Linked DNA regions of Kineosporia succinea. The protein of the gene in region 1 interacts with the protein of each later gene in a pairwise test. Links are inferred from orthologs where the notes say so. Each region holds a gene or a part of one and is shown on either strand. Other genes may lie near its edges. The genes, in order: rpe and eno.

Evidence for each region.
Region 2: the proteins of rpe (region 1) and eno interact in binary tests that used the Escherichia coli proteins (3 or more experiments, as listed by UniProt). The link is inferred for Kineosporia succinea from one-to-one orthologs.

What each region holds. Positions count from the first base shown.
Region 1 is NZ_JAUSQZ010000001.1:11,700-14,935, reverse strand. What follows is about bases 286-3,210. They hold rpe (ribulose-phosphate 3-epimerase), read left to right. Parts: upstream 286-1,380; coding sequence 1,381-2,040; downstream 2,041-3,210. Other genes in these bases: J2S57_RS00070 (bifunctional 3,4-dihydroxy-2-butanone-4-phosphate synthase/GTP cyclohydrolase II), read left to right, coding at 3,076-3,210; J2S57_RS00075 (riboflavin synthase), read left to right, coding at 2,453-3,079; J2S57_RS00085 (PPOX class F420-dependent oxidoreductase), read right to left, coding at 889-1,296; J2S57_RS00090 (RidA family protein), read left to right, coding at 451-873; J2S57_RS00095 (RsmB/NOP family class I SAM-dependent RNA methyltransferase), read left to right, coding at 286-437. In the rest of the region: more of J2S57_RS00095, read left to right, coding at 1-285; more of J2S57_RS00070, read left to right, coding at 3,211-3,236. UniProt on the Escherichia coli protein: Catalyzes the reversible epimerization of D-ribulose 5-phosphate to D-xylulose 5-phosphate.
Region 2 is NZ_JAUSQZ010000001.1:1,508,259-1,511,493, reverse strand. The notes cover bases 209-3,132. They hold eno (phosphopyruvate hydratase), read left to right. Parts: upstream 209-990; coding sequence 991-2,274; downstream 2,275-3,132. Other genes in these bases: J2S57_RS06745 (FtsB family cell division protein), read left to right, coding at 2,532-3,132; J2S57_RS06755 (DUF885 domain-containing protein), read left to right, coding at 209-851. In the rest of the region: more of J2S57_RS06755, read left to right, coding at 1-208; more of J2S57_RS06745, read left to right, coding at 3,133-3,155; J2S57_RS06740 (DUF501 domain-containing protein), read left to right, coding at 3,218-3,235. UniProt on the Escherichia coli protein: Catalyzes the reversible conversion of 2-phosphoglycerate (2-PG) into phosphoenolpyruvate (PEP). It is essential for the degradation of carbohydrates via glycolysis.

The DNA.
Region 1 (3,236 bases):
GCCGCACCGTGGGGGAGGCCGAACCGGGCCGCTACGACCGGGTTCTCGTCGACGTCCCGTGCACCGGCCTGGGCGCGCTGCGGCGCCGCCCGGAGTCGCGCTGGCGGCGCAGCCCTTCCGACCTGACCTCGCTGGCCCCGCTGCAGCGGGCCCTGCTGGAGTCGGCGCTCGCGGCGGTGCGGCCCGGCGGTGTGGTCGCCTACGCCACCTGCTCACCGCACCCGGCCGAGACCCGCCTGGTGGTCGACGACGTGCTGCGCGGCCGCGACGATGTGGAGCGCCTCGACACCCCGGCGGTGCTGCGCGACCTGATCGGCTCGCGACGTCTGCCCGGCTCCGACGACCTGGTGCTGGGCGACGGGCCGTCCGTGCAGCTGTGGACCCACCTGCACGGCACCGACTCGATGTTCCTGTCGCTGCTGCGGCGCAACGCATGACGGGCCGCAACGCATGACGGACGGCACGACCGGGGGCCCGGTGCGCCGGGTCGTCACCGGCCCCGACGTGTACGACCCCACGTCCATCTCCCAGGCGGTGGGCGTGGGCGACCTGGTCTTCGTGTCGGGGCAGGTCGGGGTCGACGCGAACGGCCTCACCGTGGCCGGTGACTTCGCCGGCCAGGCGCGTCAGGCCTTCCGCAACCTCGAGCGGGTGCTGACGGCTGCCGGCACCGGCCTCGACCACGTGGCCAAGGTGACGATCCTGGTCACGGTGCCGCCGCCGATGGACGACGTGGTCGCCCTGCGCCGGGAGTTCTTCTCCCGGCCGTACCCGGCGGACACGATCGCGCAGGTGGTCTCGCTGGCCCAGCCGGACTGGCTGATCGAGATCGAGGCGATCGCGGTGCGCCCGGGCGGGTCCGCGCCGGACTGACCGGACTGACCCGGATCAGCGTGGTGGTACCTCGCCGTCCAGGCCGAAGCTGATGATGCGCCGCGGGTGGATCCGGATGAGCTCACCCGTGGTGCCGTCGTCCAGCGTCACCCCGCGCAGGGCCTCGGCGGTGCCCCGGATCTCGACCATCCGCACCCGCCACGGCTTCACCGAGGCGATGTCGTCGACGACGAACGAGACCGCCGGGTTCTTCTCGACGTTGCGGAACTTGCGGGACTCACCGAGGTTCCAGCCCCGGATGTCGATCGTGCCCAGCTCGGCGTTGTGGGTGAATCCCACCGGGCTGTTCTGCGGCGCGTTCCTCGGGTCGACGGTGGCCAGGCGGCCCAGGGTCTGGGTGGCGAGGTAGGCCAGGATCGGCGGCGTCAGCTCGTCGTGGCCGGTCTCGGGGCGAGTCGTCATGAGCCGATCCTCGGAGATGAACCTCACTTGAGGTCAAGACCCGCCGGCCGCGGGGCGCCCCAGGTCCGCACTAGGCTCTGCGACGTGGGCATCCAGATCTCTCCCAGCATCCTGAACTCCGACTTCTCCCGGATCGGCCACGAACTCGAGCGCATCTCGAGCGCCGACTGGGCGCACGTCGACGTGATGGACAACCACTTCGTCCCGAACCTCACGCTCGGCCTGCCGGTCGTCGAGTCGATCCTCAAGGTGTCGCCGGTGCCGGTGGACTGCCACCTGATGATCGAGGACCCGGACCGCTGGGCCCCGGCCTTCGCCGAGGCGGGCGCGAAGAGCGTCACCTTCCACGCCGAGGCCGCCGCCGCGCCGATCCGCCTGGCCCGTGAGCTGCGCAAGCAGGACGCCCGCGCCGGTCTGGCCCTGAAGCCCACCACCGCGGTCGAGCCCTACCTCGAGCTGCTGCCCGAGATCGACATGCTGCTGATCATGACCGTGGAGCCGGGCTTCGGCGGCCAGTCGTTCCTGGAGTCGATGCTCCCGAAGATCCGCCGCACCCGTCAGGCCGTGAAGGACTCCGGGCTGGACGTGTGGATCCAGGTCGACGGCGGGGTTTCGGTGAAGACCATCGAGCGCTGCGCCGAGGCCGGGGCCGACGTGTTCGTGGCCGGTTCCGCCGTCTACGGTGCGCAGGACGCGGCCGCGAGCATCGCCGAACTGCGCGAGCTGGCCGCCCAGGCCTGCTGAACGCGACCGCTTCGTCCCGCTAAAGGGGAGTTCGGCGTCCCCCATTTGCAGTGAACTCCCGCCCTGCCGTTCCCGGGAACAGATGTGAATGGCACACTGTTGGCCAGTTCGGCAGCCCGCGACGCGGGAGGCCGGACGAAAAGAGCAGTGCGTGCTCCGGGGTCGGTGAAATTCCGAGCCGGCGGTGACAGTCCGCGACCCGCACAGGCCTTCGGGCCGGTGCGGTTGACCTGGTGGAACTCCAGGACCGACGGTTAAAGTCCGGATGGGAGGCAGCACGCGGTGTTCGCGGAGGAGAACTCTCTGTCCGTGACGCCGAAACACGACGCTCGCGAGGCCCTTCGGGCCCGTGAGGTCTCCCGTCGTGATCCCCCGGAGCCCGCGTGACGCGCGTGGCCAGGGAGGATCACAGATGTTCACCGGAATCGTCGAAGAGCTGGGCCAGGTCGTCGAACTGGTGCCCGGGGCGGACTCCGCCCGGGTGACCGTTCGCGGGCCCCTCGTCACCTCCGACGCCGTCAAGGGCGCCTCGATCGCCGTCAACGGCGTCTGTCTGACCGTGGTCGAGCAGACCGGTGACACCTTCACGGCCGACGTCATGGCCGAGACGCTCCGGCGGACCTCGCTGCGCACCGCCACACCCGGCGCCCCCGTCAACCTGGAGCGCCCGTTGCAGGCCGACGGCCGGTTCGGTGGTCACGTCGTGCAGGGCCACGTCGACGGCACCGGCACCGTCGTCGAGCGCGTCCCCGGCGACCACTGGGAGCTCGTGCGTGTCGAGGTGCCCGCCGAACTGGCCCGTTACGTGGTCGCGAAGGGCTCGATCACCCTCGACGGCGTCTCCCTGACCGTCGCCGAGCTCACCGACGGCCCGACCGTCGTCACCGTCTCCCTCATCCCTGAGACCCTCGCCCGCACCACCCTCGGGCACCGCGCGGTCGGCGACCCGGTGAACATCGAGGTGGACGTGCTGGCCAAGTACGTGGAGCGGCTCGCAGCCGCTCCCGCGATCACGGAAGAGACGGTGGCCCCGCGATGAGCGGCGACCTGCAGGTGCACGACGACGTGACGTACCCCGACATCGCGCTCGACCCGGTGGAGAAGGCGGTCGAGGCACTGCGTTCGGGCCTGCCGGTGCTGGTGGTGGACGACGCCGACCGTGAGAACGAGGGCGACGTCATCCTCTCCGCGGTGCA
Region 2 (3,235 bases), 1.5 Mb from region 1 along the record:
CGGAGACCCTGGTGCGCGAGGTGCTCGACGAGGCCGCCGCGTCCGCCCCGGTGACCGATGCCACCGTGCGCCCGCTCTGCGAGGAGGCCCTGGTCCTGCTGGCCGACCGGGTGCGCGAACTCGACCTGGTCACCGTTCCGCCCACCCCGGTGCGGGTGATCGGGATGCCGCCGTCGCGGGCCGGGATCTCGGTGGCCTACTGCGACCCGCCCGGCCCGCTCGAGCCGGGGGCCGCGCAGGGGCTCCTGCCCACCTTCTTCGCGGTGGCCACGGAACTCGGCGACGAAGACCTGCGCCGTGAGTACAACGGCCACATGCTGCGCAACCTCGCGGTGCACGAAGGGTTTCCGGGGCACGCGCTGCAGCTGGCGCACGGCAACCGTTACCGCGGCTCGACGCCGGTGCGCAGCGCGATCCGCAGCGGCACGTTCATCGAGGGCTGGGCGGTGTACGCCGAGGAGCTGATGGCGTCGTTCGGGCTCGGCGCGGGCCGGGCCGAGGACGATGTCTGGCTGCGCCTGATGACCCTGAAGATGGCCCTGCGCAGTGCGATCAACGCGGTGCTGGACGTGCGGGTGCACGCCCACGGGATGACCCGCGACGAGGCGATGCGGCTGATGACGGCCCGGGGGCACCAGGAAGAGGGCGAGGCCGCGGGCAAGTGGCGCCGGGCGCTGCTCACCTCGACCCAGCTGTCCACCTACTACGTCGGGCACCGCGAGATCCGCGATCTGGCCGGGCGGGTGCACGCCGAGAACCCGGAGTGGTCGAAACGGCAGGTGCACGACGAACTGCTGGCCCACGGGGCCCCGCCGCCGCGTCACCTGCGTGCCCTGCTCGGCCTCGAGTGAGCATTCGCAGGACCTTTGGCCCCCGGACACCTGCCCCCAGGTGAGGGGAGGGCGTCAGGCCTGACGATAAGGTCGGTAACGCAGTTCTTCCACAGTCGTAACGGTCGGCTATTCGGTCTGACGAGCAGGAGCGCGAAACATGGCAACCATCGAGGCCGTCGGAGCCCGGGAAATCCTGGACTCGCGGGGCAACCCCACCGTCGAGGTCGAGGTGGCGCTGGACGACGGCACCATCGCGCGGGCCGCGGTTCCGTCCGGCGCCTCCACGGGCGCCTTCGAGGCGGTCGAGCGCCGTGACGGTGACAAGAAGCGCTACCTGGGCAAGGGCGTCGAGAACGCGGTCAACGCCGTGCTCGACCAGATCCAGCCCGCGCTGCTCGGCTTCGAGGCCAGCGACCAGCGCATGGTCGACCAGGCGATGCTCGACCTGGACGGCACCGACAACAAGGCCAACCTGGGTGCGAACGCCATCCTCGGCGCCTCTCTCGCCGTGGCCAAGGCCGCGGCCGAGTCGGCCGAGCTGCCGCTGTTCCGCTACCTCGGTGGCCCGAACGCCCACATCCTCCCGGTGCCGATGATGAACATCGTCAACGGTGGCGCCCACGCCGACAGCGGCGTGGACGTGCAGGAGTTCATGATCGCCCCGTTCGGCGCGCCCTCCTTCAAGGAGGCCCTGCGCATGGGCGCCGAGGTCTACCACTCGCTCAAGTCGGTGCTGAAGGCCCAGGGCCTCTCGACCGGTCTGGGTGACGAGGGTGGCTTCGCCCCGAGCGTCGCCGGCACCAAGGAGGCCCTGGAGCTCATCGCCACGGCCATCGACAAGGCCGGCTACGTGCTGGGCACCGACCTGGGCCTGGCGCTCGACGTCGCCGCCACCGAGTTCCACAGCGAGGGCGTGTACTCGTTCGAGGGCGCCAAGCGCTCCTCGGCCGAGATGATCGAGTTCTACACCAGCCTGGTCAACGACTACCCGCTGGTCTCCATCGAGGACCCGCTGGACGAGAGCGACTGGCAGGGCTGGACCGACCTCACCACCGCGGTCGGCTCCAAGGTGCAGATCGTCGGCGACGACCTGTTCGTCACCAACCCGGCGCGTCTGCAGCAGGGCATCGAGACCGGCGCCGCGAACGCGCTGCTGGTCAAGGTCAACCAGATCGGCACCCTGACCGAGACGTTCGACGCCGTGGCCCTGGCCCACCGCAGCGGCTACCGCGCCATGATGAGCCACCGCTCGGGCGAGACCGAGGACACCACGATCGCCGACCTGGCCGTCGCGGTCGACTGCGGTCAGATCAAGACCGGTGCCCCGGCCCGTTCCGACCGGGTGGCGAAGTACAACCAGCTGCTGCGCATCGAGGAAGAGCTCGACGACGCCGCGGTGTACGCCGGCGCCGGCGCGTTCCCCCGGTTCAACCACCGATGAGCCCTCGCCGTCCGCCCGCACCCGGCTCCGGTGGGATCCCCGATCCCGCCGGAGGGCCACGTGCCCCCCGGGCGCGGGCGGGCGGCTCCGGTGCGTCAGCCGGTTCGGCCCGGCAGCCCGGTTCGCCCCGGCAGCCCGGTTCGCCCCGGCAGCCCGGTTCGGCCCGGCAGCCGGGTTCGGCCGGGTCGCCGGGTTCGGCCCGTAAGGCTGCTGCTCCCCGCGCGGGACAGCCGCTGAAGGCCTCTTCGAAGAAGCCGGTGAAGAAGCCCGCGACGACCGCCGAGAAGGTCGTTGCGGCCAAGAAGAGGCAGGCCGCGGCCGTCCGCGCCCTGCACACCCCGCCGAAGAAGCGCGCGGTCGCCCGCACCACCGCCTCCCGCTCCGGCGGGCTGCGGCCCACGAGCACCCGCCCGGGTTCGGCCCGGCCGCGGTCGGGCTCGACCGGCCGTGGCTCCCGCGGCCGCGGGTTCGCCCTCGGAACCGGCCGCCCGATCTGGGTTCTCGGTGCCGTGATGGCGGCCCTCGCGCTGCTCACCCTGCCCTACTTCCAGAAGTGGCTGGTGCAGCGCGCGGAGATCGAGTCGATGCGTTCCGAGGTCACCCAGGCCCAGAACGACGTCGAGTCCCTGAAGAAGCAGCAGGAACGCTGGAAGGACGACGACTACGTGCGAGCCCAGGCCCGGGCCCGGCTGGACTACGTGATGCCCGGTGAGATCGGTTACGCGGTCCCCGGTGCCACGCCCACGCCGCAGGCCGACCCGAGCAGCACCGGCGCCGCCGACGTGCCCGCGGGCAACCAGTCCTGGTTCTCCAGCGTCTGGGTGTCCGCCCAGGCCGCCGGTTCCCAGGGTGAGGCCCAGGCCACCACCGAGGTGCCGTGAGCGCCGCCGAAGCCCAGCGCGATCCGGGTCCCAGCCCGGCCACCGCTGAAGACCTCGAGATCATGCACCGCCAGCTGGGC